DNA from 4 places in the Geodermatophilus sp. SYSU D00758 genome. Region 2 is predicted to be linked to each of the others. Evidence: riboswitches for the same ligand, from Rfam matches in the RefSeq annotation. Region 2 holds a riboswitch; each other region holds the start of a gene.

Region 1 (7,350 bases), on a different contig from region 2:
GACCTCAACTACCGGCGGTTCTTCGCCATCAACACCCTGGCCGGGCTGCGGGTCGAGGACCCCGCCGTCTTCGAGGCCACCCACGCGCTGGTCCGGGAGCTGGTCGAGGACGGCGCGGTCGACGGGCTGCGGATCGACCACCCGGACGGGCTGGCCGACCCGAAGGGGTACCTGGACCGGCTGGCCGGGCTCTCCGGCGGCCGCTGGACGGTCGTGGAGAAGATCCTCGAGCCGGGTGAGGACCTCCCGGAGAGCTGGGCGACGGCCGGGACGACGGGCTACGACGCGCTGGCCGAGGTGGACGACGTCCTGGTCGACCCCGCCGGCGAGGCGGCGCTGACCGCGCTCGACACCGAGCTGGCCGGCGGTCCGGTCGACTACGCCCGGCTGGTGCACGACGCCAAGCGCGAGGTGACCGACGGCATCCTCGGATCGGAGGTCGCCCGCCTGGTGCGGGTGATCGGGGAGCTGCCGGGCGTCGAGCGGGCGCGGCAGACCGAGGCCCTCGCCGAGCTGCTGGCCTCCTTCCCCGTCTACCGCACCTACCTCCCCGACGGCCGCGAGCACCTGGACGCGACGATCGCCGCCGTCCGGGACCGGCGCCCCGACCTCACCGCGGCCCTCGACGCCCTCCACCCCGTCCTGGGGCAGGCCGGCACCGAGGCCGCCACCCGCTTCGAGCAGACCAGCGGGCCGGTGATGGCCAAGGGTGTCGAGGACAGCGCCTACTACCGGTGGGCACGGTTCGTGGCGCTCAACGAGGTGGGCGGTGACCCGGCCCGCTTCGGCGCCACCGTCGAGGAGTTCCACGAGGCCCAGGTGCGCCGGCTGGACCGCAAGCCCGCGTCGATGACGTCGCTGTCGACGCACGACACCAAGCGCAGCGAGGACGTCCGCGCCCGGCTCGCGGTCCTCGCGGAGGTCCCGACCGAGTGGGCGGACCTGGTCCGCGGGTGGCTGTCGCGGCACCCGCTGCCCGACCGGCCCCTGGCCCACCTGGTGTGGCAGAACCTCGTCGGCGCCTGGCCGCTGTCCCGGGAACGGGCGCACGGCTACGCGGGGAAGGCCGCCCGCGAGGCCGGCACGTCGACCACCTGGACCGCCCCCGACGAGGCCTTCGAGGCCCGGCTGCACGCCCTCGTGGACTCGGCGTTCGACGACCCGGCGACCCACGCCGAGGTGGGGTCGTTCGTCGCCGGGATCGCGCCGTACGGCCGCTCCAACGCGCTGGCGCAGAAGCTGGTGCAGCTCACGATGCCCGGCGTCCCCGACGTCTACCAGGGCACCGAGCTGTGGGACCTCTCGCTGGTCGACCCGGACAACCGGCGGCCGGTCGACTGGGACCTCCGCCGCCGGCTGCTGGCCCGGCTCGACGAGGGCTGGCTGCCGGAGGTGGACGACGAGGGCGCGGCCAAGCTGCTCGTCGTCTCCCGCGCCCTGCGGGCCCGTCGCGACTCCCCGGGGCTGTTCACCGGTTACCTGCCGGTGACCGCGACCGGGTCGGCGGCCGGGCACGCGGTGGCGTTCGACCGGGGCGGTGCGGTGACGGTGGCGACGCGGCTCCCGGTGGCTCTGGAGGCCGCTGGCGGCTGGGGGGACACCGCCCTGCGGCTGCCGACCGGTTCCTGGCGCGACCTGCTCACCGGGCAGCGGGTGGTCTCCGACGCCGGCGGCGTGCCGGTCGCCGGCGCGCTGGCCCGGCTGCCCGTGGCGCTCCTCGTCCGCGACTGACGGTGACCCTCGGGGGCGGGCAGCCCGCCCCCGACCGGCCCGTCGCGGAAAGCGCGATCGACCCCGCGTGGCGGGCGGGTGGCAGGGGCTCTACGCCAAGAACCGCGGCGTGATCAGCGACCCCGACCGCATCCACGCGGGTCAGCGGCTCACCCTCTGACCCGACGGGCTCCGGGGGGCGGTCCGCGCCCCCCGGGGCCAGGGGGGCGCGTGCAGCGTGCCGTGACCCCCTCGTTACCTTGTCCCGGCGTCCGCCGCACCGAGGCGGGCGCCGGTGCCGATCCGCCCAACCCCGTCCGTCGGCCACCGCACCACCTGCACCGCTCCAGGACGGGGGCGGGGGACCCACTTCGACGCCCGCGGCCGACGGCCGCCGGCGTCTCGGGGTGAAGCCGCGCAGCGCGCGGCCGGGACACCGATCGTCCCGAACCCGACAGCTCACCTCGCAGGCGGCGGATCGGAGTTCTCCCATGCGCACGTCCTCCTCCCGCCGGGCTGCCCGGCTGGTCCTCGGCACCGCCCTGACCGCGGGCGCCACGGCGGCCGCCCTCGGCCTCGCCGGCCCGGCCGCGGCCGCCGTGCCGAACGACTGGGACGCCGTCGCCCGGTGCGAGTCCAGCGGCAACTGGGCCATCAACACCGGCAACGGCTACTACGGCGGCCTGCAGTTCAGCCAGAGCACCTGGGAGGCCTTCGGCGGCCTGCAGTACGCCGCCCGGGCCGACCTGGCGACCAAGGAGCAGCAGATCGCCACCGCCGAGCGCACGCTCGACGTGCAGGGCCCGGGCGCCTGGCCGACCTGCGGCAAGGCCCTCGACCCGTCGGCCCCCGAGGCCGGCACGGCGGCCGCCGCGCCCGCCCCGGCACCGGCCCCCGCGCCGGCCCCGGCCGCGCCGTCCGGCGCCACGCACACCGTCGTGGCCGGCGACACGCTCGGGAAGATCGCCGCGCAGCACGGCGTCGCCGGCGGCTGGCAGGCGCTGTACGAGAAGAACAGCGGCCTGCTGAGCAGCCCGCACGTGATCGCGCCGGGTCAGGTCCTGGCGCTCTGACCGCCCCCGGCCGCCGGGGGTCCGGCGTGACCGCGCGTCACCCGGCTCCCGGCGGCCGGACCGGGCCGTCGTCCGGCCGCCCGCTGCGCCGGACCGACCGGAGGGGGCCCGGGGACCCGCCCGTCGGGGACCCGGCCCCGGGCGACCGCCAGCGCGAGCGGCCAGTCCGGGTCGGTCCAGTACCCGCTGTGCCCGCCGGTCCCCGTCACCGCGCGCGTCTGCAGAGCGGGGTCGCCGGGCACGGGGTCCAGCAGGCGCCACTCGTCGCCGCACACCCGTCGCCCGGTCCGCGGGTCCAGCCAGTCCGGCTGCAGCCGCGCCGGGTCGTCGAGCCGGCGGGACCGCAGCGGCCCGCCGTCGCGGGTGTGGTCCCAGCTGGTGACCGGCCCGGCGACGGGGTCGGTGTCGCGGTAGAGGTTGACCCACCGGAACGCACCGGCCACGTCGCGCAGCAGGTCGGCGGTCACGTAGTGCGGGAAGCCGCGGGCGAACTGCTGCCGCAGCTGCGACCCGAAGGTCACCCAGCGCACCCGGGACCGGGCGGGCTCGGGCAGCCACAGCAACGCGACCAGGGAGATCAGGCTGCCCTGGCTGTGCGCCGCCACGACCACCTCGGGCGCCGGGTCGGGGTTGCGCCCCGGCAGCGCGCCGGCCGGGTCGTCACCCCCGCGGTCGGCCAGGGGGTCGGCCACGCCGAGGTGCCAGCAGATCCGGCGGAGCAGCGCGGGCACCACCTCGGACGCGTAGGGCGGCGGCACGAACGGGTGCGCCGCGCGCGGCCAGAACGCCACGACGTCCCAGACCACGTTGAGGCCCCGCCGGGCCGCCTCCGACCGCAGCGCGCCGCGGGCCAGCAGCACGGTGCCCAGCCCGATGCCGAGCAGGGTGGCCTGGCCGAGCGCGATGACGACGTCGTCGCCGGTGACGGCGCCGCCCGGCGGTGAGGCGACCCCGGTGAGCACGCTGGCCGGGAAGGGCGGCTCCTGCCCCGCGCCGCGGCCGCCCCACGACGCCAGCCCGATCGCGGCGGCCAGCACCAGGCCCAGCGCCGTCCAGACGGCGAGCACGAGCGGGACGTCGTTCTTCAGCCGTGCCCGCTGCATCGCCGCCGCCGCCCGCCGCACCCAGGGCTGCGGCAGGCGCAGCGCGGGCGGATCGCCGAAGGTCATCGCGTGCCGCGCCCGGACCCGGAACGCCGCCCGCCGCCGGCGCGCGCGCACCCACCCCGCCGCCCCCAGGACGGCGAAGACCACCGCGGTGACGCCCCACGCGTAGGAGAAGCGCTGCAGCAGCGCCGGGACCTCGACCTCGGCCGCGGTCAGCACGTCGAGCAGCTCCGCCACGCCCAGCGTGACCCCGGCGGTGGAGCCCACGGCGAGGAAGCAGCCGACCGCCGTGGCCAGGGCGGCCGACATCCCACCGGCGAACCGGCGGAACGGCCGCGGCACGCGCTGCGCGGCCGGGCGCGTCGCGGCCGCCAGCACGGCGACGGCCAGGGCCAGCAGCGGCACGGTGGCGGTGCCCACGAGGACGAGGACGCCGACCGCCGGCTCGCTGCCCGGCAACCGGCCCACCCCGGTGACGTCGGAGGCCAGCACCGCGGCCAGCGCGAGCAGCACGGCCGCGACGGTGAGCACCCGCAGCGCGGTGGCGGCGAGGAGGACCGCGCGGCGGACCCAGGGCCGCTCCCGGGTGGCCGTGCGCACCGTCGTCCGCCGCTCCGGGTCGCCGCTGACCAGGACGGCGAACCCGACGAGGGCCAGGAGCACGGCCGGGTACCACCGGAACGGCTCGGCCCACCCCGTGCCCGCGTCCACGGCGACCGAGAGGCCGAGCCAGGCCACGACCAGCAGGCCGGCTGCCCGGTGCAGCCGGCGCAGCGCGGGGCTGTCCGGATCGCCGTCGAAGAAGGCGGCGTCGCCCAGCCCGGGCAGCCCGTCGGCCCCGTGGCCGAGGTCGCGCGGCCCGGCCTGCGCGAAGCGGTACCGGCGGCCGGTCTCGACCTGGCCGATCCGGGACAGCCCGACGACGAGCAGGGCGGCCAGCGCGAGGGCGGCGGCGACGACCACCCGGTCGGGCACCGGGAGGCCGCGGCGGGTCAGCCACTGCCAGGCGAGGAGGTCGACCACCACCAGGCAGGCCGCCAGCGCGAACAGCCCGGTGAGGACCAGGCCGACGGTGCGCAGCAGCGCCCCGCAGCCGGCGTGCAGACGGCGCTGGGCGGCGGTGCTGGGCGGCGGCAGCATGAACTGCGCGGCGTTGACCATGCCGAAGGGGATGAGCAGCAGCCACAACCCCTGGGTCCACGACCCGGAGGTCCAGCGTCCCCAGTGGAAGGCCTCGAGCACGTGGCCGTCCGGGGCGGGGACCTCGAGCCCCTGGGCGTCGGTGGGCCGGAAGCACCGGCTGCGGTCGTCGCCGGCCACCTGGGCGGTGTGGGCGCTGCCCAGCAGGTAGTCCGGGGGCGTCCCGCTGACACCGTGGACCCGCAGCTCGACCCACTCGGCCATCGCCTCCCCCTCCCGGCTCGGACGGACGGTTGGCGGTCGGGTTCGCGGGCATGATCGACCCGATCCGAGCGCCCTGACCACCCCGGAGGACCCCGCATGCCCGCACCCGCCGAGTTCGCCGTCTGGGCCCCGCTGCCGGAGCGGGTGCGCCTGCAGGTCGACGGGGCCGTCCACGAGATGACCCGGGACGGGCACGGCTGGTGGCGGGCCGCCGTCGAGGCCGGGCCCGAGGCCGACTACGGGTTCCTGCTCGGCGACGACGAGAAGGTCTACCCCGACCCGCGGTCGCGCCGGCAGCCGCAGGGCGTGCACGGCCCGTCCCGCCGGTTCGACCCGGCGGCCCACGCGTGGGGGGACCGGGCCTGGACCGGCCGGCCCCTGGCCGGGGGCGTGGTCTACGAGATGCACGTCGGCACGTTCACCCCCGAGGGCACCCTGGACGCCGCGATCGCGCGGCTGGACCACCTGGTCGACCTCGGCGTCGACTTCGTCGAGCTGCTGCCGGTCAACGGCTTCGACGGCACGCACAACTGGGGCTACGACGGCGTCCTCTGGTACGCGGTGCAGGAGAGCTACGGTGGCCCGGCGGCCTACCAGCGGTTCGTCGACGCCTGCCACCAGCGCGGCCTGGGCGTCATCCAGGACGTCGTCTACAACCACCTCGGCCCGTCCGGGAACTACCTGCCGCTGTTCATGCCGATCTTCAGCGAGGGCGGCGCCAACACCTGGGGCAGCTCGGTGAACCTCTCCGGCCCGGACTCCGACGAGGTGCGCCGCTACGTCCTCGACAACGCGCTGATGTGGCTGCGCGACATGCACGTCGACGGGCTGCGGCTCGACGCCGTCCACGCCCTGGTCGACGAGCGGGCCACCCACGTGCTCGAGGAGATGGCGCAGGAGGTCGACCGGCTGTCGGTGGCGCTCGGCCGGCCGCTGACGCTCATCGCCGAGAGCGACCTCAACGACCCGCGGATGGTCACCCCCCGGGTGGCCAACGGAACGGGCATCCACGCCCAGTGGAGCGACGACTTCCACCACGCGCTGCACTCGGTGCTCACCCGCGAGGGCCAGGGCTACTACGGCGACTTCGCCGCCGCCGGGCTCGCCGGGCTGGCCAAGACGCTGACCGGCGCCTACTTCCACGACGGCGCCTGGTCGAGCTTCCGCCGCCGGCACCACGGCCGGCCGGTGGACACCGCCCTGCTGCCGGGCTGGAAGTTCCTCGGCTACCTGCAGGACCACGACCAGATCGGCAACCGCGCGGTCGGCGACCGCATCTCGGCCTCCCTCTCCCCCGGCCTGCTCGCCGTCGGCGCGACCCTGGTGCTGACGAGCCCGTTCACCCCGATGCTGTTCATGGGCGAGGAGTGGGGTGCCGCGACGCCGTGGCAGTTCTTCACCAGCCACACCGATCCGGAGATCGGCCGGGCGACGGCCGAGGGGCGCAAGAGCGAGTTCGCCGAGCACGGCTGGGACGCCGACGAGGTGCCCGACCCGCAGGACCCGGAGACCTTCACCCGGTCCAAGCTCGACTGGACCGAGCCGGAGCGCGCACCGCACGCCGGGCTGCTGGCGCTGCACCGCGCCCTGCTGGCGCTGCGCCGCGCCCGGCCCGACCTCGTCGACCCCGACCTGTCCCGGGTCGCGGTGGCCTGGGACGACGAGGACCGGTGGCTGGTCGTCCACCGCGGGGCGCTGCGGGTGGTGGCCAACCTCGCCGGTGCCCCGCGCGAGGTCGACCTCGACCGGCCGGCCACCGGAGTCCTCCTCGCGACCGGCACCCACCTCGACCGGGGCGAGGAGCCCACCGTGGACGGCCGGACGGTGACGCTGCCCGCCGAGAGCGCGGCCGTGCTCACCACCGCCTGAGGTGCGCCGGCTGCTGCCCGCCCCCGGGCCGCGGGACGACGACCTCGCCGACGACCTCGCCGACGACACCGTGCTGGCCGACGCCTACCGCACGGCGCCGGGCCGCTCGGTGCGGGCGAACTTCGTCGCCTCGCTGGACGGCGCGATCACCGTCTCGGGGCGCAGCGCGGGCCTGGGCTCCCCCGCCG
Region 2 (7,350 bases):
GGGCCGTGCCCGTACACCGGGGCCACGTCGAAGTAGGGGCGGAACTCCCGGACGGCGTCCTGGCTGTTGCGCCGCATGAACACCTGCCCGCCCAGGCCGACGATCGCCTGGTCGGCCGCACCGTGCCCGTGGTGCTCGAAGCGCTGCCGGTAGAACTCGACCATGCGCTGCGTGTGCTCCTTCGGCCAGAAGATGTGGTTGGAGAAGAAGCCGTCGCCGTAGTAGGCGGCCTGCTCGGCGATCTGCGGGGAGCGGATCGAGCCGTGCCACACGAACGGGGGGACGCCGTCGAGCGGTCGCGGCGTCGACGTGAAGCCCTGCAGCGGGGTGCGGTGGCGGCCGGACCAGTCGACGACGTCCTCGGTCCACAGCCGCCGCAGCAGCGCGTAGTTCTCCACCGCCAGCGGCAGGCCCTCGCGGATGTCCTGCCCGAACCAGGGGTAGACCGGGCCGGTGTTGCCGCGGCCCATCATCAGGTCCAGCCGGCCGCCGGCGAGGTGCTGGAGCATCGCGTAGTCCTCGGCGATCTTCACCGGGTCGTTGGTGGTGATCAGCGTGGTGGACGTCGACAGCAGCAGGCGCTGCGTCCGGGCGGCGATGAAGCCCAGCAGCGTCGTCGGCGACGACGGCACGAACGGCGGGTTGTGGTGCTCGCCCGTGGCGAAGACGTCGAGGCCGACCTCCTCGGCCTTCTGGGCGATGGCGACCATCGCCTGGATCCGCTCGCCCTCCGTGGGCGCGCGACCGGTGGTGGGGTCGGGCGTGACGTCGCCGACCGTGAAGATGCCGAACTGCATCTCGACTCCCTCGTTGAGAGTTCAACTGACTACTCGTCGCAACGCCCGCTGCGACCGCCGTGTTCCCTGGGTCGGATCGACGCTCCGTGACCGGCCGGGTACGGGCAGCCGGACCACGCCCGTGCCGTCCCCGCCGCGCGCCGGGTCGTGCTGCCGCTGCAGCCAGCGTCTGAGACGGTGCAGTCGCTGTACCGAACGGCGCGGAGGGGGATCCGGACATGACGGCAGTGGCACACGAGGGCGCGGTCGGCGAGCACGGCTGGGCGGACCTGCCGGAGCCGGCGGCGACCGGGATCGAGGCCCTCTTCGAGCCCCGCCCGCGGTTCCGCCGCAGGTTGCACGGCTACGACCCGGCCGACGTCGACGAGTACGTCGCCTGGGCCGAGTCGGAGCTGGCCGGCCGGGCGCCGGAACCCGGTCGGTGCAGCGGCTGCAACGACCCGGTCGGCGCATCTCCCGCGCCCGTGCCCCCGCCGGCGGACGCGGTCACGGTGGTGACCCGGATGGACGAGCTGCTCCGGCTCGCCGAGGCCCGCGCCTCCGCCCTCGTGACCGGGGCGGAGGAGGAGGCCGGGCGCATCCGGGAGGCGGCGCGCACCGAGGCCGAGGCCGGGCTGCGCGACGTCGCGGACCTCCGCGCGGCCGCGGTGGCGGCCGGCCGGCAGGTGCAGCTGGAGTCCTCGACCCTGCGCCGCGAGGCCGAGGCGGCGCTGGCGGCCGCGCGGCAGGAGGCCGACGCCGCGCTGGCGACGGCGCGGCAGGAGGCGGAGGCGGCGCTGGCGAGCGCGCGCCGGGACGCCGAGGCGCTGCTGGCCGCGGCCCGTGCCGAGGCGGAGGAGGAGCGGGCGGCCCGGCTCGCGGCGGTGGACCGGGAACTGGTCGACCTGTGCCGGCAGCGCGACGAGGCCCGGGCCGCGCTGCGCCGGGTGACCGGCCAGATCGCGGCCGCGCTGGACTCCCTGGCCGCCCCGGGCCCGGCCGCACCCGGGACCGCGCCGGCCCCCGGCGGCGTGCGGGTGACCGGCAACGTGGTGATCGGCGAGCCCCGGGAGCCCGTGGCGCCGTGACCCCCGCGAGCCCGCGCCGCTTGCCCCCGGGCGACCCAGCTCACGTGCCGGATGTGGCGCCCGGGATTGTCACGGCGCGGTAACGGCACCTACCGTGGCCTGCGTCCGGCAGGTCCGCTCGTCCCCGCTCGGGGTGTCCGGCCGGACGCCGCCGAGTCGTGCCCGCAACCGCGGGGACGAGCCGGGGACCCACCGCAGTCCTGGGGTGAGTCCTGCCTCCCGGTCCCGCACCGGGCGGCAGGTAGGGCTTCTTCCCGCCCGAACCCGTCAGCTAACCCGGTAGGCGGCCACGGAAGAAGGAGACCGTTCCGCATGCCCTGCTCACGGGCCCCCGCAGCACGCCCGGACCGCCCACCGCGCGCCTCCCGCGCCTCCTCCCCGGTGCGCTAGTCCCGCCTGCCCCCTTCGTCGCGCCGCCCCGCCGGGCGGTGCGCCGCCCCCGTTCGCCCGCGCCCTCGTGCCGGTGTGCCCGCTGAGCCGGGTGCGCCCGCCCGCGCCCCCCCCCGATCCCGGAGTTCCCACCCGCATGTCCCGCACCTCGAAGTACCTCCGGCTGCCCACCCGCGGCCGCCGCCCCGCCGTCCTCCTCGCCACCGCCACCGCCGGCGCCGTCGTGGTCGGCGTGCTCGCCGGCGGCGGGCAGCCCGCCACCGAGGCCGAGGCGGCCGAGCCCCTGCCGGTCAGCGCCTCGCAGAGCGTCGCAGAGGAGCTCGGCCTCGAACGCGGGGACGCCGGCACCGGCGCGGCGCTGCCCGCCCCGGACCTCGCCCCGCTGGAGGACCTCGCCGCCTCGCGGAGCGAGCGCGAGGCCGCCCGGGCGAGTGCCGCCCAGGCCCAGGCCGCGGCCGACCAGGCCGAGCGGGACCGGCAGGCCGCCGAGGCGGCGCGGATCGCCGAGGAGCAGGCCGCGGCCGCCGAGGCCGCACGGATCGCCGAGGAGCAGGCCGCCGCCCAGCGCGCCGCCGAGGAGCAGGCGGCCGCGGCAGCGGCTGCGTCTGCGGCCCCGGCGCCCGCTCCGGCGCCCGCGCCGGCTCCCGCGGCGCCCCAGGGCTCGTTCAAGGAGTACGCGCTGGCCAAGGTCGGCAGCGCCCAGCAGTTCTCCTGCCTGGAGAACCTGTGGGGCAAGGAGAGCGGCTGGGACCCGAACGCGCAGAACCCCACAAGCACCGCCTACGGCATCGCCCAGTTCCTGAACTCGACCTGGGCCTCCACCGGCATCGCCAAGACCAGCGACGGCTACCGGCAGATCGACGCCGGGCTGATCTACATCGAGAACCGCTACGGCACCCCGTGCGCGGCGTGGGCGCACTCGCAGGCCAACAACTGGTACTGACCCGCAGGGACCCGGCGGCCCGCGTCCCGGTCGGGGGAGTGGTGGACTGGCGGGGATGAGCACCGTCCCCGCCCGGTTCGTCCGCGACCACACCCGGGTGCAGTGCCCCTCGGCAGTCCCCGAGGTCCGGCTGCACGTGGCCGACGACGTCGTCGCGCTGTGGGAGGCGATGGAGGCCGAGGGCGGCGCCGGCGAGGCGCCGCCCTTCTGGGCCGCGGCCTGGCCCGGCGGGCAGGCGCTGGCCCGCCACGTCCTGGACCGGCCCGGGACCGTCGCCGGGCAGGTGGTGCTCGACCTGGGCGCCGGCAGCGGGCTGGTCGCCGTGGCCGCCGCCCTCGCCGGCGCGGCCCGGGTGGTGGCCAGCGACGTCGACCCGTACAGCCGCACCGCGGTCACCGTGAACGCCGGGCTCAACGGCGTGGGCGGCATCGAGGTCGTCGGCGACGTCCTGGGCGGCGACCCGCCGGAGGTGGACGTCCTCCTGGCCGGGGACGTCTGCTACGACCGCGAGATGACCGAACGGGTGCTGCCGTTCCTGGACCGGACCCGGGCCCGGGGTGCCGAGGTCTACGTCGGCGACCCGGGCCGGCCCTACCTGCCGCACGCCCGGCTGGTCGCCGTCTCGGCCCTCGACGTGCCGGAGACCGAGGGTCCCGGCGTGCGGCGCACCACCGTCTGGCGGCTGCCGTGACCGACCGCGGACGGCGCGCCCGGCGGCCGTCCGGCGACGACCGGGAGCGGGCGATCCTGGCCACCGCCGAGCGGCTGCTCGAGCAGCGGCCGGTGGCGGAGATCTCCGTCGACGACCTGGCGCGCGGGGCCGGGATCTCCCGGCCGACCTTCTACTTCTACTTCGCGTCCAAGGACGCCGTCGTCCTGGCGCTGCTCGACCGGGTGGCCGCCGAGGCCGACGAGCGCCGGGAGGCGGCCGTGGCCGGCGCGCCCGCCGACCCGCGGGAGGGCTGGCGGCGGGCCCTGGTCGCCGTCCGCGACACCTTCCGCGCCCACCGGGCGCTGACCGCGGCCGCCACGCAGCTCCTGGCCGGGAGCGCGGAGGTGCGGGCGCTGTGGGCCCAGGTGATGGAGGGCTTCGTCGCGGTCACCGCCGAGGCGATCGAGGCCGAGCGGGCGCGGGGCGCGGCGCCGCCCGGGCCACCGGCGCGGGACCTCGCGGTGGCGCTCAACGCGATGAACGAGCGCCTCGTCCAGGCCACGCTGGCCGGCCAGCAACCGGCGGTCGCCGAGGACGACCTCGTCGACGTCCTGCTCGTGGTGTGGCTGCGGGCGATCTACGGGACCGAGGACCCGACGGGGCGTCGATCGGCTCGACACCCTGTCGAGTAGCGTGGTCGGCGTCACCACCGAGCGAGGGGAGCGGCCGTGGCCGCCGAGCACGTCGACGTCCTGATCGTGGGAGCCGGGCTCTCCGGCATCGGCGCCGCCTGCCACCTGCAGCGCGAGAACCCGGGCACCGGTTACGCGATCCTCGAGGCCCGGGAGGCGATCGGCGGGACGTGGGACCTGTTCCGCTACCCCGGGGTCCGCTCGGACTCGGACATGTACACCCTCGGCTACGACTTCAAGCCGTGGACCGGTGAGCGGTCCATCGCCGAGGGCGGGGACATCCTCGCCTACATCCGGGAGACCGCCCGCGAGCACGACGTCGAGCGGCACGTCCGCTTCGGTCACCGGGTGGTCGCCGCGGAGTGGTCCTCCGAGCAGGCCCGGTGGACGGTCACCGCGACCGGGCCGGACGGCGCCCCGGTCGAGCTGACCTGCTCGTGGCTGTCGGTCTGCTCCGGCTACTACCGCTACGACGAGGGGTTCCGGCCGGCGTTCCCCGGCGAGGAGGACTACCGGGGCCGGCTGGTGCACCCGCAGCACTGGCCCGCCGACCTCGACGTCACCGGGAAGCGGGTCGTGGTGATCGGCAGCGGCGCCACCGCGGTCACCCTCGTGCCCAGCCTGGCGGAGACCGCCGAGCACGTGACGATGCTGCAGCGGACGCCGAGCTACGTCATGGCGCTGCCCGGCCGCGACCCGCTGGCCACCGCGCTGCGCCGCCGGCTGCCGGAGGGCGCGGCCGCCACCGCGGTGCGCTGGAAGAACGTCCTGGTCTCCACCGCGTCCTACCAGTTCGCCCGGCGCCGGCCCGAGGCGATGCGCCGCTTCCTGGCCGGCCAGGCCCGCAAGCAGCTGCCGGCCGGGTACGACGTCGACACCCACTTCGGCCCGCCCTACGACCCGTGGGACCAGCGGCTGTGCCTCTCGCCCGACGGGGACCTCTTCGCCGCCGTCCGCGCCGGCCGGGCCGCGGTGGTCACCGACCGGATCGCCCGGTTCACCGAGCACGGCATCGCGCTGGAGTCCGGGCCGGAGCTGCCCGCCGACGTGGTGGTGACCGCGACCGGGCTGCAGCTGCTGCCGATCGGCGGGATGACCCTCGCGGTGGACGGCGAGCCGGTGGACCTCGCGCAGCGGGTCTCCTACAAGGGCTTCATGGTCTCCGGCGTCCCCAACCTGTCCATGACGCTGGGCTACACCAACGCCTCGTGGACGCTGAAGGCCGACCTCATCGCGCGCTCGGTCTGCCGGCTGCTGCGGCACATGGCCGCCCGCGGCCACGAGGTGTGCACCCCGGTGGCGCCGGCCGAGGGCGGCAGCGACCCGTTCCTCCCGCTCACGTCCGGCTACGTGCAGCGCAGCGTGGCCGCGCTGCCGAAGCAGGGCCGGCGGGCGCCGTGGCGGCTCTACCAGAACTACCTGCGCGACCTGCTGCTCATGCGGCTGGCCCGGGTGGAGGACGAGGGACTGCGCTTCTCCCGGCGGGCCGCGGTGCCGGCTCCCGCCGGGGTCGCCGCGTGAGGCCCTACACCTTCGCCGGCGGCACCGCGGTCGTCACCGGCGCGGCCGGCGGCATCGGTGCCGCCCTGGCGCACGGCCTGGCGCGGCGGGGCAGCTCCCTGGTGCTGCTCGACCGGGACGCCGCCGGGCTGGAGGCGGTCGCCGGGGCGATCCGGGCCGCGCACCCGTCGGTGCCGGTCGCCACGTACGTCGTCGACCTCGCCGACCCGGAGGCGACCCGGGCGGCCGGTGACCTCCTCCGCGAGCGGTACCCGGGGACCACGCTGCTGGTGAACAACGCCGGCGTCGCGCTGGCCGGGCGCTTCGACCAGGTCACCGCGGAGGAGTTCGACTGGCTGCTGCAGATAAACCTGCACGCCGTCGTCACCCTGACCCGCGCGCTGCTGCCGGTGCTCAAGGCCCACCCCGGGTCGCACCTGGTGACCGTCTCCAGCCTCTTCGGGCTGATCGCCCCGGCCGGGCAGTCGGCGTACGCGACGAGCAAGTTCGCCGTCCGCGGGTTCACCGAGGCGCTGCGCCACGAGCTGGCCGCCGACGGCGTCGGGGTGACCAGCGTGCACCCGGGCGGGATCCGCACCCGCATCGCCGCCGACGCCCGGGTCGGCTCCGGGGTGCCGGCCGAGGAGGCCGAGGCCGGCAAGCGGGACTTCGAGCGGCTGCTCACCGTGGACCCCGCGACGGCCGCCGAGGTGATCCTGCGGGCCGTGGAGCGGCGCCGGCCCCGGCAGCTGGTCGGCTGGAGCGCCGTCGTCCCCGACGTGCTGGCCCGGCTGCTGCCGGGGGCGCACGGCCGGCTGCTGGCCGCGCTGGGCCGCAGGCGCTGAGCGGGCCGTGGCGGTGCGCGTGGGCACCTCCGGGTGGAGCTACGACCACTGGGACGGCGTCCTCTACCCGCCGGGCACGCCGCCGCGGGACCGGCTGGCGCACTACGTGCGCCGCTTCGACACCGTCGAGCTGAACGCCAGCTTCTACCGCTGGCCGCGGACGGCGACCTTCGCCTCGTGGCGCCGGCGGCTGCCCCCCGGGTTCGCCCTCACCGTGAAGGCGCCGCGCGGGCTGACCCACGCCAGGCGGCTGTACGCGCCCGAGGCCTGGGTGGACCGCATCGCCGCCTGCTGGCACGAGCTCGGCGACAAGCGGGCGGTGCTGCTGGTGCAGCTGCACCCGGCGCACGAGCGGGACGACGCACGGCTGGACTTCTTCCTGGACCGGCTGCCGGACTGGATCCGGGTGGCCGTGGAGTTCCGCCACCCGAGCTGGCACGACGAGGCCGTGTTCGCGCTGCTCG
Region 3 (7,350 bases), on a different contig from region 2:
ACCACGAGTGCGTCGCACTCGCCCGCCGGGCTCGCACTCGCCCGCCCGGCCGGCAGCGGCGGCCGCGCCGGGTGCGCGCGGCGTCGCTCAGCCGGCCCGGCGGTCCTGCAGCGCCGGGTAGTCGGTGTAGCCCTCGGCGCCGGGGCTGTAGAACAGGTGCGGCCGCGGCTCGTTCTCCGGGTGCTCGCCCGCCCACCGCTCGACGAGGTCCGGGTTCGCGATCACCGCACGGCCCACGGCGACGGCGTCGGCGTGCGCGGCCTCGACCAGCGCCACCGCCTCCGCGCGGGTCGTGACCGAGCCGAAGCCGCTGTTGACCACCAGCGGCCCGCCGAAGCGGCGGCGCAGCTCCTGCACGAGGTCGCCCGCCGGTTCGCGGTGCAGCACCGACAGGTAGGCCAGGCCCAGGGGGCGCAGCTGGTCGAGCAGGGTGCCGTAGGTGGCCCGGGCGTCGTCCCGGTCGGTCTCGAGGGCGTCCTGGATGTCGTGCTCGGGCGAGATGCGCAGGCCGACGCGGCCGGCGCCGATCGCCGCGGCCACCGCCGTCACCACCTGGACGACGACGCGGGCGCGGTTCTCCGGTGACCCGCCGTACTCGTCGGTGCGCACGTTGGACGCCGGGGACAGGAACTCGTGCAGCAGGTAGCCGTTGGCGCCGTGGATCTCCACGCCGTCCAGCCCGGCCTCGACCGCCCGGCGGGACGCGGCCACGAAGTCGGCCACGGTCGCCCGAACCTCCTCGACGGTCAGGGCGTGCGGCACCGGGTAGGGCTGCTTGCCCTTCTCGGTGTGCCCCGCGCCGTCGATGGCGATCGCGCTGGGGGCCACCACGCGCCGCCCGCCGTTGACGTCGGGGTGGGTGACCCGCCCACCGTGCATCACCTGCAGGACGGCGCGGCCGCCGCGGGCGTGCACCGCGTCGGCGACCCGCCGCCAGCCGGCGACCTGCTCGTCGGTGACGATGCCGGGCTGGCCGACGAAGGCCTGGCCCTCGTGGTTCGGGTAGGTGCCCTCGGTGACGACCAGCCCCACGCCGGCGCGCTGCCGGTAGTGCTCGACGACGAGGTCGCCGGGCACGCCGGAGGCTCCCGAGCGCATCCGGGTCAGCGGGGCCATGACGACGCGGTTGGCGAGCTCGAGGTCGCCCAGGGTCACGGGGGAGAAGAGGTCCACGGGGGATGCCGACGTCCCGGGGTGCCCGGCCATTCCGCAACGCGACCGGCATCACGCGCGGCCGGCCCGGCCGGTGGGTGCCCGGGAGACCGGGACCCCCGGCGTGCCCGCCGGCGCGCGGACGTGGCCGCGGCGTCGCTGCCCGTTGCCGACACGCGGTGGGGTTCCCCGCCCGGTTCCCGGCCGGTCGCGCGGTCCCGCCGGCCGGGAGGGCGGGACCCGCGCTGGTCGGCGCGGCGGTGCCCCGGCCGGGCCGGTCCGGCGAGGGCCGCGACGGCGACGGACCGGTCCGGCACGAGCGATTGTCACGGGATGGTCACGCCCCTACCGTGACTGCGTCCGGCCGGTCGTCACCTCCCCAGCCGGGGAGGCCGCGCCGGATGCCGCCGAGTCGCACCCACCGCGGTGGGGCGAGCCGGGGACCCACCTGCACCACCGGGGTGAGTCCCACCCCCGAGCCCGCTCGGAGGTGGGTAGGGCACTCCCAGCCCGAACCCGTCAGCTGACCTGGTAGGCGGCCAGGGGAGAACGGAGAACCATCCGCCCGGGGCCCTCAGAGGCCCGCGGCGCCGCAGTCCGGGCCCGTCGCGCCCCGGCTGCGCATCCAGCAGGCCCCAGCCGCCCCGCTGCACCGAGCCGCGGCGCCCGCGTGCGCCGTGCCGGAGCCGTTCCGCGCTCCAGGAGGTGCAGCGCGCCGGTGGCTGGCCCCTGCCCGTCCAGGCCTCGTGCCGCGTTGCCCTGTCCTGCGCCGGGCCGTCCTCCGACGGACGCGCGCCCGGTCACCGCACACCCCAGGAGATCTCTCCGATGCACGGAACGACCCTGCACGCCCCCACCCAGCACGACACCACCGACGCGATCCGGCCGCCCCGCGGTCGCCGCGCCCTGCGCCTGCTGACCGCGGTCGGCGCCCTGTCCCTGGCCGTCACCTTCGCCGGCCAGTCGGTCGCCCAGGCCGCCCCCGGCGACGACCGCGGCGGCGACCGCGGCGGCTGGTCGCAGGACCGGGACGGCGACCGCGGGAGCTGGCGCGGCGGCGCGGAGCCGGCCGTAGAGGCAGCAGCCGCCCCCGCACCGGCGCCCGCGCCGGCACCGGCCCCGGCTCCCGCACCGGCCCCCGCACCGGCACCGGCCCCGGCCGGCGGCACCGAGCAGGCGTACAAGGACTACGCGCGGTCCGCGCTCGGCGGCGACGCCGCGCAGTTCTCCTGCCTGGAGCAGCTGTGGGAGCGGGAGAGCAGCTGGAACCCGGACGCGCAGAACCCGACCAGCACCGCGTACGGCATCGCCCAGTTCCTCGACTCCACGTGGGCCGGCACCGGCATCGCCAAGACGTCGGACCCGTACCGGCAGATCGACGCGGGTCTGATCTACATCGAGAACCGCTACGGCAGCGCCTGCGCTGCCTGGAGCCACTTCCAGGCCAACAACTGGTACTGACCGGCACGACCGAGGGCCCTCCCCTGCAGGGGAGGGCCCTCGGCCCGGCCGGCTAGGCCACCGCTCGGCGGCGGGTGACCAGCGCCCCGGCGACGGTGGCGACGACGACCCACCCGGCGAGGACCAGCGCCGGCGTGGCCCCCGACCCGGTCTCCGCCAGCCGCAGGACCGCCGCGGTCGGGTCGAGCTTCTCGGTGATCTCGGGGCGGAAGGCCTGCACGACGGGCATCACGCCCAGCACCACGAGGTAGGTGCCGGTCAGGGCAGCGGGCGCGTTGGCGACCGCGGCGCCGATGCCGGCCCCGGTGACGGTGAACGCCGCGCCGGAGACGACGGCCACGGCGAGCACCCGCCCGACGCCGTCCCAGGCCGCCGTCGGCTCGAACACGGCCAGGACGCCGGCGGAGGCGGCCGCCGAGACGGCGGCCAGCCCCGCCCCGAGCAGGACCAGGGCCGCGGCCTTGGCGGCGAGCACCCGGCCCCGCTGCGGGGTGAGCAGGAACGTCGTCTGCACGGTGCGGTGGGTCCACTCCCCGGCGGTGGAGAGCACGCCCAGGGCCAGCAGCACCAGCGCGGTGAGCATGCCCATCATCGCCAGCGGCGACGCGACCGCGATGAGCGGGTCCTCGCTGACGGCCGAGGCCAGTGCCGCACCCGCGGGGGGCAGCAGCGCCGCTGCCAGGGCCACGGCGCGGCCGGACCGGGTGGACAGGGACTTGCGGACCTCGAGGCCCACGAGGGTGGCCGGGCCGGCGGCGCCCGTGCGGACGGCCGGGCGGTGTGCGGTGGACGGCGGGGTGAGGACGGCGGTCACGGTGCGCTCCTTGCGGTGGTCGGGGTGTGCGGTGGGCGGCCGCTCAGGCGGCCGCGGTGAGCTGGAAGAAGAGGTCCTCGAGGCCGTGCTGCGCGGGGCGCAGGTCGACCAGGGCGAGGCCGGCGGAGGCGGCGACCGCGCCCACCTGGGCGGGGGTCGCGCCGGGGACGGTCAGCCGGCCGTCGGGCTCGGCGGTGACGGCGTGCCCGCGGGCCTCGAGCAGCGCCCGCAGGTCGGCCGGGCGCTCGGCGCGGACGACGGTCCCGTCGGCACCGAGCAGCTCGGAGACGGAGCCGTCCGCCACGATCCGGCCCCCGCCGATGACCAGGAGCCGGTCCACGGTGTGCTCGACCTCGCCCAGGAGGTGGCTGGAGAGCAGCACCGTCCCGCCGCGGGCGGCGTGCCCGCGCAGCAGGTCGCGCATCCAGCGGATCCCCTCCGGGTCCAGGCCGTTGGCGGGCTCGTCGAAGACCAGCACCGGCGGGTCGGCCAGCAGCGCGCCGGCGATGCCGAGCCGCTGGCGCATGCCGAGGGAGTAGCCCCCGACCCGGCGGTGCCCGGCGTCGGCCAGCCCGACCAGGTCCAGCACCTCGTCGACCCGGCCGGCCGGCACGCCGATCGCGGCGGCCAGCAGCCGCAGGTGCGTCCGCCCGGTGCGGCCGGGGTGCACGGCCGAGGCGTCGAGCAGGGTGCCCATGACGGCGCCGGGGTTGGGCAGCTGCGCGTAGGGCCGGCCGTCGACCAGGGCGGTGCCGGAGGTGGCCGGGACCAGGCCGGTCATCATCCGCATCGTCGTGGACTTGCCGGCCCCGTTCGGGCCGAGGAAGCCGGTGACGGTGCCCGGCTCCAGGGTGAAGGACACGTCGGCGACGACGGTGCGCTCGCCGTACTGCTTGGTCAGGCCGCTGACCTCGATCATCGGGGGTTCCTCCTCGGGGTGTCCGCTTCGGGGAGGAGCCTGTCGCGGGGCGGCCGGTCCCCGCGTCGGCCGGGCGGCCAGGACCGGGGTCGCCGGGAGTCGCGACCGCGTCATCCGGAAGTGGACACCCGCTCCGACCACCGGCCGACCCGGGGGCGGGCGGCGCCCCCCTAGGCTCCCGCCGTGGGCATCCGCGAGCGCGTCCGGCCGGGGCTGCGCCGGCGCGGCGTGGCCCTCGAGGTCCTCATCGCGCTGGTGTCGGGGCTCAGCGTGGCCGCCGGCGCCGGGACGCCGGACGCCGTCCTGCCCGATGCGGTGCTGGCCGCGGGCGCCGCCGTCCTGGCCCTGCTGCTCCTGCTGCTGCGCCGCCGCGCGCCGCTGGTCCCCTTCGCCCTGGCGGCCCTCCTCACCGCGACCGCCCCCGCGATCGCCGCGGCGCTGCCCTTCACCTCCTACGCGGTGGGCCGGTGGGAGGACCGGTGGCCGGTGCGCTGGGCCGCCGCGGTGGCCGCCGCGGTCGCGCTGTTCCGGCCGTGGAGCCCCGGCACCTGGGAGGACGTCGTCGGGGCGGTCGGCGCCCTGGGGTTGGCGGTGCTCCTGCCGGGCGCGGTCGGCGCCTGGGTGCGGACCCGCGCCGAGCTCATGACCGCGCTCACCGAGCGGGCCGAGCGGGCCGAGGCCGAGCGCGAGCTGCTCGCCCGGGACGCCGTCCTGACCGAGCGGACCCGCATCGCCCGCGAGATGCACGACGCGGTCGGCCACCGGGTGAGCCTCATGGTGCTGCAGGCCGGCGCGATCGAGGTCGCCGCCGGGGACCCGGCCCGGGTGGAGCAGCTCGCCGCCCAGGTGCAGACGGCCGGGCGGCAGGCGCTGGAGGAGCTGCGCCAGATGGTCGGCGTCCTCCGCGGCGGGGAAGCCGGCGAGGCGGCACCGCTGGGCCCGCAACCGGGCCTGGTCGACCTGCCCGCGCTCGTGCGCGACGCCCGGGAGGCGGGCCTGCCGGTGGAGCTCGCCGGGTCCGCGGCGGGCCCGGTCGACCCCGCGGCGGGCCGGGCGGCCTACCGGATCGTGCAGGAGGCGCTGACCAACGCCGGCAAGCACGCCCCCGGCGCGCCGGTCACGGTGGCCGTCGAGCAGCCCGACGGCGAGCTGCTGGTCCGCGTGGTCAACCGGGCCCCGGCCGCCGCCCCCGAGGCCCCGGTCTCCGGCGGCTACGGGCTGGTGGGGCTGGCCGAGCGGGTGCGCACGCTGGGCGGCCGGTTCCGCGCCGAGCCGCGGCTGGACGGCGGGTTCGTGGTGGAGGCGGTCCTGCCCGCCGGACCGGACGGGAGATCATGAGCGACATCCGCGTGCTGCTGGTCGACGACGAGGAGCTGGTGCGCTTCGGCCTGCGCACCGTGCTGGAGTCGGTGGGCGGGTTCGAGGTGGTCGGTGAGGCCGGGGACGGTGCGGCCGGCGTGCGGGCCGCCCGCGAGCTGCGGCCCGACGTCGTGCTCACCGACATCCGGATGCCGGGGACCGACGGGCTGGAGGCGACGCGGCAGATCCTGGCGCTGCCGGACCCCCCGCAGGTCGCCGTCCTCACGACCTTCCACCTCGACGAGTACGTCTACGCGGCGCTCGCCGCCGGGGCGGCGGGCTTCCTGCTCAAGGACACCCCGCCGCGGGAGATCGCCGCCGCCGTCCGGGCGGTGGCCGACGGCACCGCCGCCCTCTCCCCCGCCGTGACCGCGGCGCTCATCGACTCCTACGTCGACCGGCGGGCCGCCCCCCGCCGGGCCGCCGCGCAGGAGCGGGTCGCCGCCCTCTCGGAGCGGGAGCGCGAGGTGCTGCGCCTGCTGGGGACCGGCGAGCCGAACGCCGGCATCGCCGGCCGGCTGTTCGTCAGCGAGGCGACGGTCAAGACCTACGTCTCCCGGCTGCTGACCAAGCTCGACCTGGCCAACCGCACCCAGGCGGCGATCCTCGCCCACGAGGCCGGCCTGCTCGAGGACTGACCCGGTCCACCGGCCCGGCTGACCACCGGACCGACGGTGATCACGGGGATCTCGCCGGCCCGGGGGGCGTGCCGCCGCGTGTCACCGGCAAGAAGCCCATGATCACGGCGGAGGGGGCGGTCCGGCGGGGGCAGGGGGTGGTCCGGCGGGGGCGGGGGGCGGTCAGGCCGCGACGGTCTCCATCGCCTCGGCGGTGAGCCGGGCCGAGCGCAGCCGGCCCTCGACCCCGGGCACCTGGTGGGCGACGATCAGCTCGTCGGCGCCGGCCTCGCGGGCGAAGGCGGTCAGCTGCTCCCGCACCTCGGCCGGGGTGCCCAGGGCGGTGTGGGTGAGCATGGTGTCCACGTGCCGGCCGGCGCCGGAGGAGAGCAGCAGCTCGGCCTCGTCGTCGGAGAGCGACCGGCCCTGCCCGAACAGCCCGACGGCCAGGTTCCGGCGGACGGCGGCGAACGCGTCCTCCGCGGCGGCGCGGCTGTCGGTGGCCACGACGTTGACCCCGGCGATCACGTACGGCTCCGCGAGCTGCTCGGAGGGCCGGAACTCCCGCCGGTAGGCCTCCACGGCCGGGCGCAGCATCGCCGGGGCGAAGTGCGAGGCGAAGGCGTACGGCAGGCCGAGGGCCGCGGCGAGCGTGGCGCCGAACATCGAGGAGCCGAGCACGTAGAGCGGGACGTCGGAACCCTTCCCCGGGATCGCGTCGACACCGGGCACCCGCGACCGGCCGGTGAGGTAGCCCTGCAGCTCCAGCACGTCCTGCGGGAAGCGGTCGGCGGAGGCCGGGTCGCGGCGCAGCGCGTACATCGTGTTCTGGTCCGACCCCGGTGCCCGGCCCAGCCCCAGGTCGATCCGGCCCGGGTACATGGCCTCGAGGGTGCCGAACTGCTCGGCGATGGTCAGCGGGGAGTGGTTGGGCAGCATGACGCCGCCGGCGCCGAGCCGGATCGTCGAGGTCTGCGCGCCGACGTGCGCGATGAGGACGCTGGTCGCCGACGAGGCGATGGTCGGCA
Region 4 (7,350 bases), on a different contig from region 2:
TGGCCAGCTCCGGGGGCAGCGACCGGACGCGGTCCCCGGGCAGCGACCCCGCCCGGAACGCGGGGTCGCCGATGACGCAGGCGGTCCCCTCGGCGTGCGCGGCCAGCCAGCTGTGGAGGAGCCGGTCCCGCTCCGACGCCGGGCCGTGGTGCACGGGGACGCCGCCGCGGCGGATGGACGTCGGCACGTTGGCGTCCGGGAGCGCGGCCCGGATGACCGGCTCGGCCTCCGCCATGACCTCGGCCGGCGTGCGGTAGTTCACGGTCAGGGACGCCACGGTGACCTCACCCAGCCCGACCCGGCGCAGCCGCTCCGGCCACGACTCCGGGAACGCCCGCCGGGCCTGGGCGCGGTCCCCGACGACGGTGAGGCTGCGGGACGGGCAGCGGCGCAGCAGCATGTGCCACTCCGCGTCGGTCAGCTCCTGGGCCTCGTCCACGACGACGTGCGCGAACGGGCCGGCGAGCCGGTCCGGGCCGGCGGTGGGCAGCGCGGCCCTGTCGACCAGGGCGTCCCGGAGGTCCTGGTGGCGCAGGCTCGTCATGAGCAGCAGCTCGGAGTCGTCGGCGGCGATCAGCTCGTCGATGACACCGGCCATGCGCTCGCGCTCGACCGCGGAGGCGGCCTCCTGCCGACGCCGGCGCCGCGACGACCCCGGGTCGCCGAGCCGCTGCCTCGCCGCGTCGAGCAGCGGCAGGTCCGACACCGTCCAGGCCCGCGGGTCCGCCCGCTGCAGCGCCCGGACCTCGTAGGCTCCCAGCCACGGGGCGCACCGGCGCAGGTAGGCGGGCACCGACCACAGGTCGGCGACGAGTTCGGGTCCCTCGAGCAGCGGCCACGCGCGGGAGAACGTCGCGCGCAGGTCCTCGTCCTCGCGCAGCGACGCGCGGAGCAGGTCCGCCGGGACGTCGGCGTCGTGCGCGTCGGCGACGATCGCGACCAGGGCCTCCCAGACCTGGTCGCGCGCCTCGTTGTGCGGGGTGCCGGGCTCGGGCGCCTCGAACGCCTCGGCCCAGTCGTCGGGGCCCAGGCGGACGTCGGCCCAGGGGGTGCTCACCGTCGTCCCCCGGGCCGGCGGCTCCTCGTAGAAGCGGACGGCGGTCTCGATCGCCGCGACCAGGTCCGCGGACGACTTCAGCGCGGCCACCCGCGGGTCCGGCTCGACCCCGGCGGCGGCGCCCTCGGGCACGAGGTCGCGCAGGGTCGCCGTCTGCACACCCTCCTCGCCGAGGCTGGGCAGGACGTCGGAGACGTAGGCCAGGTAGGGCTGGTGCGGGCCGACGAACAGGACCCCGCCCCGGTGCTGCCCGAGGCGCGGGTCGGAGTGGAGCAGGTAGGCGGTGCGGTGCAGGGCGACGACGGTCTTCCCCGTGCCGGGGCCGCCGTCGACGACGAGGGCACCGCGGGACCCCGCGCGGATGATGGCGTCCTGGTCGGCCTGGATCGTGGCGAGCACGTCGCGCATCCGGCCCGACCGGTGCCCGCCGAGGCCGGCGATGAACGCGGACTGGTCGTCGAGGGCGGCGTGCCCCTCGAGGCCGTCCGGGGTGAAGACCTCGTCCCAGTAGTCGGTGACCCGGCCGCGGGTCCAGCGGTACCTGCGGCGGCTGGCCAGCCCCATCGGGTCGGCGTGGGTGGCGCCGAAGAACGGCTCGGCCGCGGGGGAGCGCCAGTCCAGCAGCAGCCGGCGGCCCGAGCCGTCGGTGAGGCCGAGCCGCCCGACGTACACGGGAGCGGGCTCGTCGGCGCGGACCATGCGGCCCAGGCACAGGTCCAGGCCGAAGCGGCGCAGGGTGCGCAGACGGGCGGTCAGCCGGTGCACCTCGAGGTCCCGGTCCAGCGCCTCCTGGCCGGTGCCGCCGGGTGCCCGGCGCTCGGCCTCCAGGCGGGCCGAGAGGTCGGCGACCGATCGCTGCAGACCCTCGGCCACGGCCGCGAAGTGCTCCTCGTCGCCGGCGATCAGCGCCGGGTCGGCCTTGGCCGCGAGGCGACCGGGGAGGTCGAACGCACCGGCCGGTGGGGGGTGGACCTCCCCGGCCCCGGTCGACGTCCGGCGCGGTCCACCCGTCGACGACACCTGCTGCATCCCGCGACCCCCTCGGCCCGCACGCCCGCCTCCGGCCGGCGATTCTGCGGGCTCCCCGGGGTCTTGCCGCAAGACCACGGTGGCGCTATACGTTGAGGTGGGAACGAGGGTGGGTCCGCGAGCCCGTCACCCGCCGGGGCCGGAGCGGCCCGTCCCGGGAGCCGCCGGTCGGGCCTCCTCGCGGGTCACCCGGGCAGGACACCCGCCGGCGACGGGGGCGCGGACCCGGTGTCCCGGTACCGCGCCCCCGCCTGCCGACGCGGTCGGTCAGGGGGTGAAGCTCACGTGGACGTGGTCCATGTGGTTGGCGGTCGCGGACCCGCGGTCCTCCATCGCCCGCCAGCCCGAGCCGCCGGCCATGTGGATGCGCTGCTTCCAGATGACGTACTCGACGTTGAACCGGTCGGCGTTGTCCAGGACGTACTGCGCGATGGCGTCGCCGCTCGCCGAGTCGCTGTAGACCATGAAGTCGGCCGCGAGCTCCTGCGTGGGCGAGTGGCCGGGGCGCGTGTAGACGGTCGACACCCCGAAGGTCTGCGCGACCTCGGCGACCACCGGGCGGACGTGCGGGGCCCAGGCGCTGTAGGCGGTCGACGTCGCGGTGGGCGCACCGACGAGGTCGGCGGCGACCGGCGCGACGGCGGGGGCCGCAGCCGGAGCCGCGGCCGGGGCCGGGGCCGGCGCGGGCGCCGGTGCGGCCGCGGCCTGGCCGCTGGACCACGAGCGCCAGTGCCCGTCACCCCGGCCGTCCCGGTGGTCGTCGGCCTGGGCGACCGACTGGCCGCCGAGGGCCAGGGCGACGGAGAAGGCACCCACGGTCACGCCCTGGAGCGCCCGGCGACGGGCGGTCCGGGGACGGGTGACCACGTCGGCGGAGCGGTCGGGCGTGGCGGGGTGCTGGCTGTTTCCGAGCATGGCTGAGGAACTCCTGAGGGGTCGGTCCCCCGGCGACCGTCGTCGGACGGCCGCCTGGGACGGCGGTGCGGGATGGGGTGGCGGCGCGAGGCCGGATCGACAGGCGGGTCGGCAGGCGCGGCCGGCAGCCGCGCGCGGGGTCCCCGGCGGTCCGGCTCGATCAGGCGTGGAGCCCGACCGGCGCCGGGTGACGGCGGGGGTGCGGCGGCTGTGCCGACCTGGCTGCGCGGACCGACCTAGACGCGCAGGGGGAGCGCGCCGCGGTGTCGACTGCGAGTGGTCACGGGCGCTGGACGGGCCCGTCGGCGCACCATTCGGTGGCTCTCCGTTCTTCCCATGGCCGCCTACCGGGTTAGCTGACGGGTTCGGGCGGGGAAACGCCCTACCCGTTCCCGAGCGGAGCTCGGGGAACGGGACTCACCCCACTGGTTCGGTTGGGTCCCCGGCTCGCGTCCGTGCTGGTGGACGCGACTCGGCGGCGCCCGGCGCGGTTCCCCCGGTGGAGGAAGTACGACCGGCCGGACCGCAGTCACGGTAGGGGTGTCGTGGACTCCCGACAACGCTGATGCGTCTCTACTGGCGACTCCGCAGGTAATTCGCGGCGCGTCGCGTGCGGCTCGGCGTGTCGCGGGCGGCGGGTGCCCGGGCCGGCCCGTCCGCCGCCCTCCGTACCCTTGCGGACGTGACCGCCGTCCCCGCCCTGACCGTCGCCCTCGGCGACTCCTTCGCCCGGGAGCTGCCGGAGCTCGCGGTCCCGTGGCGGGCCGTGGAGCCGCCGGAGCCGCGCCTGCTGGTGCTCAACGAGCCGCTGGCCGCCGAGCTCGGCCTGGACCCGGAGGCGCTGCGGGGCCCGGACGGCGTCCGGTTCCTGGCGGGGACAGCCGTGCCCGAGGGCGCGCGGCCTGTCGCGCAGGCCTACGCCGGCCACCAGTTCGGCTCCTTCGTCCCGCGGCTCGGGGACGGTCGGGCGCTGCTGCTCGGCGAGCTGACCGGCGCCGGGGGCCGGCTGCGCGACCTGCACCTCAAGGGGTCCGGGCCGACGCCGTTCTCCCGCGGCGGGGACGGTCTGGCCGCGGTGGGGCCGATGCTGCGCGAGCACGTCGTCGGGGAGGCGATGCACGCGCTCGGCGTCCCGACCACCCGGTCCCTCGCCGTCGTCGCGACCGGGCGCCCGGTGCGGCGCGAGAGGCTGCTGCCCGGCGCCGTGCTCGCGCGGGTGGCCGCGAGCCACCTGCGGGTCGGCACCTTCCAGTACGCCCGCGCCACGGGGGACGTCGACCTGCTGCGCCGCCTCGCCGACGTGGCGATCGCCCGCCACCACCCCGCCGCCGCGGAGGCCGACCACCCCTGCCGGGCGCTGTTCGAGGCGGTGGTCGCGGCGCAGGCCGACCTGGTGGCCCGGTGGATGCTGGTCGGCTTCGTGCACGGGGTCATGAACACCGACAACACGACCGTCTCGGGCGAGACCATCGACTACGGGCCCTGCGCCTTCCTGGACACCTACGACCCGGACGCCTCCTTCAGCTCCGTCGACGTGGGCGGCCGCTACCGGTACCGCAACCAGCCGCCGGCGGCGGAGTGGAACCTGGCCCGGTTCGCCGAGGCCCTCCTGCCGCTCCTGGACGACGACTCGGACCGGGCGGTCGCGGTGGCCACGGAGGCCCTCGGCGGTTTCGGCCCGCGCTACGAGGCGGCGTGGACGGCCGGCATGCGGGCCAAGCTGGGGCTGCCCGACGGCCTGGACGACGCGGTGGCCGGGGCGCTGGCCGACGACCTGCTGGGCCTCCTCCAGCGCAACGGCGTGGACCTCACCACGGCCTTCCGGGCGCTCGGCGCCGCGGCCCGCGGGGACGTCGACCGCGCCCGGGACCTCGTCCTCGACCTCGCCGGATTCGACGCGTGGGCGCAGCGCTGGCTGGCCCTCGCCCCGGACGCCGACCGCATGGACCGGGTCAACCCCGTGTACGTCCCCCGCAACCACCTGGTCGAGGAGGCGCTCACCGCGGCGGAGGGTGGCGACCTGGCGCCGTTCCGGCAGCTGCTGGACGCGGTGACCCGGCCCTTCGACGAGCGGCCGGGGCTGGCGCGGTACGCGGCCCCCGGCCCGGACACCGGCGTCCCCTACCGGACCTTCTGCGGCACCTGATGCCGCCGTTCCGCCGCCTGCCGGCCGGGACCATGATGGGTCGCGGGCACCGTCGGGAGGTGGCGCGGTGGGGGAGGACGAGAACCGGCGCGCTGCCGAGCTGCGCCTCCGAGAGGTCCAGGAGGCGCGCGAGGCGGCCGCGGGGCAGCGGGACGAGGCGGCGCAGCACCGGGACGAGGCCGGCCGGCGGCGCAGCCGCGCCGCCCGCCTGCGCGACGCGGCCGCGGACGAACGGGACGAGGCGGCCCGCCGGCGTGAGCGGCGGGCCGACGACCGCGCCGCGGCCGGGCGCTCGCGGGAGGCAGAGGCGGCCGAGCACGAGGAGCAGGCCGCCCGCTGGGAGAGCGCGCTGGCCGGCCGTGCTCCCGCGTCCTCGGCGGAGGAGGCCGAGGAGCAGGCGCTCATCGACGAGGAGGTCCGGACGAGCCACCGGGCCCGTGCGGAGGGCCTCAGTCAGGCGGCTGCGGCCGACCGCGCCGCCGACGCGCAGGACCGGCTCGCCGCCTCGTGCGACCGGGTGGCGGCCGCGGCCGACCGGGCCGCCGCGGAGGCCGAGCGGGTGGCCGCCGAGGCCGACCGCCTGCACGCCGCCGGCGACCGCATGGCCGCCGAGGCCGACCGGGAGCAGGGCGAGGTGGAGCGGGCGCAGCGGGACTGACCGTGCGGTGGCCGTGGCCGCCCCACCGACGTGTCGTGGCCCCGCCCTGCCGGCTGCAGGGCGGGGCCACGACGCGCGGCGGGGCCGAGCGCGGTGCCCGGGGCGCCGACGGGGGTCAGCGCCGGCCGGGCGGCACCTGGCCGTTCGGCGCCGTGACGGTCACGACCGCCTCGGCCACGGAGCTCTCCGCGCCGTCCGTGACCTGCACCCGCACCGTGCGCCGGCCGGGGGGGCAGGCCGGCGCCGACGGGCACGCTCACCCCGCCGCGTCGTCGAAGACGCCGTCCCCGTCGAGATCCCAGGCGTGGCCGAGGTCGCCGCCGTCGTCGGTCGAGCCCGAGGCGTCGAGCAGGACGTCCCGGCCGACGCGGGTCGAGTACGGGCCGCCGGCGCCGGCCACCGGTGCCGCGTTCAGCTCCAGGCCGACCAGCACCGGGTCGTGGTCGGAGGAGCCGTAGGCGTCCGGCGCGTACAGCGAGGGCTGGTTGACGTCGTCGTAGTCGTAGGCCGGCGCCTCGGCGCTGTTGACGTGCCAGATGTCGACCCCGGTGACGTCCCCGGCGATGCCGGGGGAGGCGAAGACGTAGTCCAGCGTCCCGAACTCGCCGTCGAAGGAGTAGCTGTAGCGGTCCGCCGTCGGCAGCCGCGCCGCGGTGCTGGTGTACCCGGCGTCGGCGAGGACCTCGATCGGGTCCTCGGCCTCGTAGGCGTTGAAGTCACCCAGCAGCAGGACGTCCTCCGCGCCCAGGTCGGCCACCAGGTCGACCAGCGCCGCGGCCTGCCGCTCGCGCAGGTCGTCGCAGTTGCCGCCGAAGGGGTCCGGCGTGCCGCACTGCGGGTTGGACGAGCCCTTGGACTTGAGGTGGTTGACCACGACGGTGAACTCCCGGTCGCTGCCGACCGGCGTGAAGGCCTGCACCGCCGGGGGCCGGTCGAACACCGGCTCGCCGGGGAACCCCGGGTCGGCCGGGTTCAGCAGGGCGGGGTCGGACGGTGGGGGGCCGGCCGGGGTGACCACGGAGGCGCGGTAGACGATCGCCGTCCGGATGGCGTCGGTGCCGTACGTGCCGCCCAGGCCGTTCGCCGGGGTGAGGTCCGGGGCCCGGACCGCGGTGTAGTGGTCCGCGGGGTCGGGCTGGGCGGCGTTGAGCGCCGCCACGAGGGTGTCGAGCGCCGCGCCCCCGTCGTCGGCGATCTCGATGAGCCCGACGACGTCGGCGTCCAGCGCGGTGATCGCGCTGACCAGCTTCGCCTGCTGCCGCTCGAGCTCGGCCGGGTCGTCCGCGCCGCGGTTGGCTCCACCGAACTCGACGAAGTAGTTGAGCACGTTGAACGAGGCGACCTGCACGTCCCCGCCGACGGGGTCGGGCGCGCCGGTGCGCGGGTTGCGCCGCTCGAAGGCGGCGGTGGTGCCGACCGCCGGCTCGACGCGGTAGGCGCCGAAGGCGAAGGACAGGACGCCGGTGACCGGCTCGGCGAGCGCGTCCCCGGCCCGCGGCAGGGTCGCGCCGTCCTCGTCGACGGTCCAGGGCAGCGGCGTGAGGT

The links. A riboswitch is a leader RNA that binds a small molecule or an ion and turns the genes downstream of it on or off. The one in region 2 is predicted to bind cyclic di-AMP.
Region 1: it holds a riboswitch for cyclic di-AMP, as region 2 does, so the genes downstream of both, ACI8AC_RS20935 (transglycosylase family protein) here and ACI8AC_RS04135 (aggregation-promoting factor C-terminal-like domain-containing protein) in region 2, are expected to answer to the same signal.
Region 3: it holds a riboswitch for cyclic di-AMP, as region 2 does, so the genes downstream of both, ACI8AC_RS05910 (aggregation-promoting factor C-terminal-like domain-containing protein) here and ACI8AC_RS04135 (aggregation-promoting factor C-terminal-like domain-containing protein) in region 2, are expected to answer to the same signal.
Region 4: it holds a riboswitch for cyclic di-AMP, as region 2 does, so the genes downstream of both, ACI8AC_RS17125 (hypothetical protein) here and ACI8AC_RS04135 (aggregation-promoting factor C-terminal-like domain-containing protein) in region 2, are expected to answer to the same signal.

What each region holds. Positions count from the first base shown of each region.
Region 1 covers NZ_JBJGYK010000040.1:14,395-21,744, reverse strand. The annotation lists gene treY (malto-oligosyltrehalose synthase) at 1-1,731, shown strand, start outside; cyclic di-AMP (ydaO/yuaA leader) riboswitch at 2,040-2,198, shown strand; gene ACI8AC_RS20935 (transglycosylase family protein) at 2,202-2,783, shown strand; gene ACI8AC_RS20930 (hypothetical protein) at 2,765-5,293, opposite strand; gene treZ (malto-oligosyltrehalose trehalohydrolase) at 5,390-7,162, shown strand; gene ACI8AC_RS20920 (dihydrofolate reductase family protein) at 7,164-7,350, shown strand, end outside.
Region 2 covers NZ_JBJGYK010000004.1:13,241-20,590, forward strand. The annotation lists gene ACI8AC_RS04125 (LLM class flavin-dependent oxidoreductase) at 1-797, opposite strand, end outside; gene ACI8AC_RS04130 (hypothetical protein) at 1,016-1,864, shown strand; cyclic di-AMP (ydaO/yuaA leader) riboswitch at 2,004-2,165, shown strand; gene ACI8AC_RS04135 (aggregation-promoting factor C-terminal-like domain-containing protein) at 2,391-3,197, shown strand; gene ACI8AC_RS04140 (class I SAM-dependent methyltransferase) at 3,253-3,888, shown strand; gene ACI8AC_RS04145 (TetR/AcrR family transcriptional regulator) at 3,885-4,541, shown strand; gene ACI8AC_RS04150 (flavin-containing monooxygenase) at 4,578-6,062, shown strand; gene ACI8AC_RS04155 (SDR family NAD(P)-dependent oxidoreductase) at 6,059-6,886, shown strand; gene ACI8AC_RS04160 (DUF72 domain-containing protein) at 6,894-7,350, shown strand, end outside.
Region 3 covers NZ_JBJGYK010000005.1:162,763-170,112, reverse strand. The annotation lists gene ACI8AC_RS05915 (alkene reductase) at 88-1,173, opposite strand; cyclic di-AMP (ydaO/yuaA leader) riboswitch at 1,548-1,705, shown strand; gene ACI8AC_RS05910 (aggregation-promoting factor C-terminal-like domain-containing protein) at 1,981-2,613, shown strand; gene ACI8AC_RS05905 (hypothetical protein) at 2,666-3,427, opposite strand; gene ACI8AC_RS05900 (ABC transporter ATP-binding protein) at 3,471-4,346, opposite strand; gene ACI8AC_RS05895 (sensor histidine kinase) at 4,530-5,684, shown strand; gene ACI8AC_RS05890 (response regulator transcription factor) at 5,681-6,343, shown strand; gene ACI8AC_RS05885 (LLM class flavin-dependent oxidoreductase) at 6,506-7,350, opposite strand, start outside.
Region 4 covers NZ_JBJGYK010000024.1:7,904-15,253, reverse strand. The annotation lists gene helR (RNA polymerase recycling motor ATPase HelR) at 1-2,086, opposite strand, end outside; gene ACI8AC_RS17125 (hypothetical protein) at 2,354-3,001, opposite strand; cyclic di-AMP (ydaO/yuaA leader) riboswitch at 3,330-3,479, opposite strand; gene ACI8AC_RS17120 (protein adenylyltransferase SelO) at 3,684-5,147, shown strand; gene ACI8AC_RS17115 (hypothetical protein) at 5,215-5,805, shown strand; gene ACI8AC_RS17110 (ExeM/NucH family extracellular endonuclease) at 6,062-7,350, opposite strand, start outside.